DNA from 2 places in the Burkholderia mycopellens genome. Region 1 is predicted to be linked to the other one. Evidence: riboswitches for the same ligand, from Rfam matches in the RefSeq annotation. Region 1 holds a riboswitch; the other holds the start of a gene.
The links. Region 1 has a riboswitch for ZMP and ZTP ahead of ACPTTC_RS07685 (aminodeoxychorismate synthase component I). Riboswitches for the same ligand answer to the same signal wherever they lie in the genome.
Positions count from the first base shown of each region.

Region 2: it holds a riboswitch for ZMP and ZTP, as region 1 does, so the genes downstream of both, glyA (serine hydroxymethyltransferase) here and ACPTTC_RS07685 (aminodeoxychorismate synthase component I) in region 1, are expected to answer to the same signal.

Region 1 is NZ_OZ183802.1:1,643,074-1,645,466, forward strand. Features, by position in the region: gene ACPTTC_RS07685 (aminodeoxychorismate synthase component I) at 9-1,148, opposite strand; ZMP/ZTP riboswitch at 1,386-1,470, opposite strand; gene glmS (glutamine--fructose-6-phosphate transaminase (isomerizing)) at 1,809-2,393, opposite strand, start outside.
Region 2 is NZ_OZ183802.1:895,531-897,923, reverse strand. Features, by position in the region: gene glyA (serine hydroxymethyltransferase) at 1-1,211, opposite strand, end outside; ZMP/ZTP riboswitch at 1,349-1,449, opposite strand; gene ACPTTC_RS04190 (SDR family oxidoreductase) at 1,631-2,377, shown strand.

The DNA.
Region 1 (2,393 bases):
CGTCAGGTCTACGCGTCGTCGTGGATCTCGCCCAGTACGCGGGATTTCCACTGGCATTCGCGCCATTCGAGATCGGGCTCGGAGTCGAACACGATGCCGCCGCCGACGCCGTAGACGCCCGAGCCGTCGCGACCTAGGACGAGGGTACGGATCGCGACGTTCAACGAGAAGTCGCCGTTGGGCGCGAGCCAGCCGAGGCTGCCGCAATAGAGGCCGCGGTCGTCCACTTCGCGTTCCCGGATGCAGCGCATCGCCGCGAGCTTGGGCGCGCCGACCACCGATCCGCACGGAAAGAGCGCGCGCAGGATCTCGAGCAAGGTCGTGGTGTCGCCCACTTCCGCCTGGATCGTGGAGGTCAGGGTCCAGATTGACGGATAGCGCTCGAGGTCGAACAGGCGAGGGACGCTGACCGAACCGGTCCGCGCGATCTTCCCCAGGTCATTGCGCAGCAGGTCGACGATCATCGCGTTCTCGGCCCGGTCCTTGTCGCTCGCGAGGAGCGCGTCGGCGGCGCGCTTGTCCTGCTCCGGGTCCGCATGCCTGGGCGCCGTGCCCTTCATCGGGCGGCTGGTCAGCATGCCGTCGGCGTGCGCCACGAACAGCTCCGGCGAAATGGACAACGTGTACGAGTCGCCGTCGTCGATATAGGCCGCGTGCGACACCGGATGGTGGTGGATCAATTGCCGGTACAGCGACGCCGGGTCGCCCTCCATCTCGACGTCGACCGGCAGTGTAAAGTTGACCTGGTACACGTCGCCGTTTTCGATCTGCTGCTTGATGGCGAGGATGTGCCGCGCGTACTCCGGGAAGCGGATGCGCGGACGGGCGCTGACGATCCTGGCGGGCGCGTCGTCCGCGCGCGGTTGCCACGTCGACTCGCGAACCGCGTCCTCGAAGACCAACGCGATCAGGCGCGGCGCGCCGCCCGAGGCCGCGGTGCGCCGGTCTTTCAGCCACGCGGGGTCGAGCCATTCGCCGAGCGCATAGGACAGCTTGAGGCCGATCCAGTATCCTGCCCGCTGCGCGCGCTGGATGTCGGCGAGCGCGGCGGGCAGATCGTCGAAGGCGCTGACCGTGATCTTCCGGACGAATCCGCGCAGCTCGAGTGCCTGATCCTGGACGGCATCTTCAAAGCGGCAAATGGGCATTCGATACTCCGAGCTGCCGGGTCACGGGCTTCAGGAAACAGGAAGAGGAGGAGATCCGGGCAGGCTGTCGCAGGGGCACGGGACGCGGATCGAGGTCCGCGCGACGGCGGCGGTCGACGCTGCGCGAGGCCGCGGCGCGCGAGGAGACGGAGGCGCGTGTCGTCTGCTGTCGATAGGTGGGGCAGCAGGAGCGAAAGAAACCGGGACGCATGTTTCCTGAGCGTGAATTGTGTCGGAGAAGTCGGCCCAGGCGCGCGGCAAGATGTCAAGGTCGCGCTTCCCGATAGTGGTCTATCTATTGGCGCCAGTCACGCGACACGCGGATTCTCTCACAACCGAAGCGCGTTTTGGCATGCGCGGCCAGGCCGCGCGCGGCGTGCGGACGTTCAGGGGCAGGTGTCGACGAATGCGGGATGCCGCGCGAGCGCGTCGACCACGGCTGCCGGCGTCGGCGCGCGGGACGGCAACGCGAGATCGGGATGGGTGGCGTGCGCGTAATCGGACGCGACGACCGCGCTTAACGTCGCGATGCCGAACGCGTTCGCGCCGATCTTGCCGCTCGTGCGCGCAGCCTGCTCCAGTGTGCCGCGAAGCCGCCGAGCCGCTGGGCGCTGTAGCGCTCGATCAGCGCGGACTGGATGCGGCCGTCCGACCCTCCCCTCACTCCACCGTCACCGATTTCGCCAGATTCCTCGGCTTGTCGATATCCGCGCCGCGCAAGCACGCCGCGTGATACGCGAGCAGCTGCAACGGCACGACGTGCAGGATCGGCGACAACAGCCCGTAGTAATCCGGCATCCGCAGCACCGACACGCCTTCGCTGTTGTCGATCCGCGTATCGGCATCGGCGAACACGTAAAGCTGCCCGCCGCGCGCGCGCACTTCCTGCATGTTCGACTTCAGCTTCTCGAGCAGCGCATCGTTCGGCGCGATCGTCGCGACGGGCATCGTGTGAGTCACGAGCGCGAGCGGCCCGTGCTTCAACTCACCCGCGGGATACGCCTCCGCGTGGATATACGAAATCTCCTTCAACTTCAGCGCACCTTCAAGCGCGATCGGGTAGTGCAGCCCGCGCCCGAGAAACAGCGCATTCTCGTGCTGCGAGAATTCCGCCGCCCAGCGTTCGATCTGCGGTTCGAGCCCGAGCACATCCTCGAGCGCGCCAGGCAGACGCCGCAACTGCATCGTGTAGCGCGCGAGCTGCGCATCGTCGACGTAGCCGCGCAGTCGGCCGAGCGTGACGGC
Region 2 (2,393 bases), 750 kb from region 1:
ACCTGCGCACGCACGCGCTCGATCGTCGCTGCATCTTCCGGGTTGTCCAGCACGTCCGCGATCAGGTTGCCCACCTGTTCCGCTTCCGCCGGACCGAAGCCGCGCGTCGTCATCGCGGGCGAGCCCAGACGAATACCGCTCGTCACGAACGGCTTTTCCGGATCGTTCGGGATCGCGTTCTTGTTCACCGTGATGTGCGCCGCGCCCAGTGCCGCTTCCGCTGCCTTGCCCGTGATGTGCTTCGCACGCAGGTCCACCAGCATCACGTGGCTTTCCGTACGGCCCGACACGATCCGCAGCCCCCGCTTCACCAGCGTTTCGGCCAGCACCCGTGCGTTCTCGACCACCTTCTCCTGGTACGCCTTGAACTCCGGCGACAGCGCTTCCTTGAACGCCACCGCCTTCCCCGCGATCACGTGCATCAGCGGGCCGCCCTGGATCCCCGGGAAGATCGCCGAATTGATCGGCTTCTCGTACTCCGCCTTCATCAGGATCACGCCGCCGCGCGGGCCACGCAGGCTCTTGTGCGTGGTCGTCGTCACGAAGTCGGCGTGCGGCACCGGGTTCGGATACACGCCTGCCGCGATCAGGCCGGCGTAGTGCGCCATGTCGACCATCAGGTATGCGCCGACCGACTTCGCGATCTTCGCCAGGCGTTCGAAATCGATCTTCAGCGAGAACGCCGACGCGCCCGCGACGATCAGCTTCGGCTTGTGTTCCTGCGCCAGCTTCTCGGCTGCTTCGTAGTCGATGTCTTCGTTTTCGTTCAGGCCGTAGCTCACCACGTTGAACCACTTGCCCGACATGTTCACCGGCGAGCCGTGCGTCAGGTGGCCGCCGTGCGCGAGGCTCATGCCCATGATCGTGTCGCCCGGCTTGAGCATCGCGAAGAACACGCCCTGGTTCGCCTGCGAACCCGAGTTCGGCTGCACGTTCGCGGCTTCCGCGCCGAACAGCTGCTTCACACGATCGATCGCCAGCTGCTCGACCACATCGACGTATTCGCAGCCGCCGTAGTAACGCTTGCCCGGATACCCTTCCGCGTACTTGTTCGTGAGTTGCGAACCCTGCGCGGCCATCACCGCCGGGCTCGTGTAGTTTTCCGACGCGATCAGCTCGATGTGATCTTCCTGGCGGCGGTTTTCCTGCTCGATCGCGGCAAAGATTTCGGGATCGACGTTCGCAATGGTGCTTTGGGCTCTGTCAAACATACGGTTTCCGTTAAGTGTGTACAGGTTGACCGGAGCGGCCGAGTACGGTGCGCTGCTGGCGGGACCAGCTCGACGTGGCGGAGGAATCCGTATGACGCGAGGCAGGACAGCCACCGGCAATGCACGCGACGGCGCACAACGGCTGCCCAGGCGAACGGCAAGAACGGCGCCCCGCGCTTCACGGTGGGATGCTCCACCTTGAACCCGAAGGGTTCTATCGCCAGTCACGCAGGGGTGATGAGCGCGTTAGTGTATTGGATGCGTCATGAATAGGCAACCGCCCGGCGGTGCGCCGGAAGCCATTGGGGCCAGACTCTGCGCGCCCGTGCGGGAACGCTTTGCCGCCTTGCCGCGGTGCGGCAATCTCAGTAGGCTTGCGGGATACTTACCCGCTATTTTGTCATCGACCAGGAGCAGCAATGATCGTGTTCGTCACAGGCGCGTCCGCCGGCTTCGGCGCCGCCATCGCCCGTGCCTTCGTCAACGGAGGCCACCGCGTCGTCGCGACCGCGCGCCGCAAGGATCGTCTCGATGCGCTCGCCGCCGAACTCGGCGATTCCCTTCTGCCGCTCGAGCTCGACGTCCGCGACCGCGCGGCCGTCGAGGCCGTGCCGGCCGCCCTTCCAGCCGAATTCGCAGCACTCGACGTGCTCGTCAACAACGCCGGCCTCGCGCTCGGTGTCGAGCCGGCCCAAAAGGCCAGCCTCGACGAATGGCACACGATGATCGACACGAACTGCACGGGCCTCGTCACGGTCACGCACGCGCTACTGCCCGGCATGATCGCGCGGGGCCGCGGCCATATCTTCAATCTCGGCTCGGTCGCCGGCACCTATCCGTATCCGGGCGGAAACGTATACGGCGCGACCAAGGCTTTTGTCCGACAATTCAGCCTGAACCTGCGCGCCGACCTGATCGGTACGCCGTTGCGCGTGACCGACATCGAGCCGGGCCTGTGCGGCGGCACAGAATTCTCGAACGTCCGCTTCCGCGGCGACGACGCGAAGGCGGCGAACGTCTACCAGAACGTCCAGCCGCTCACGGCCGAGGACATCGCCGACACGATCTACTGGATCGCGACGCGCCCGGCGCACGTGAATATCAACACGATCGAGATGATGCCGGTCGCCCAGGCACCGGCCGGCCTCGCGATTCATCGTGGCTGAGCCGTCGCATGCAGCC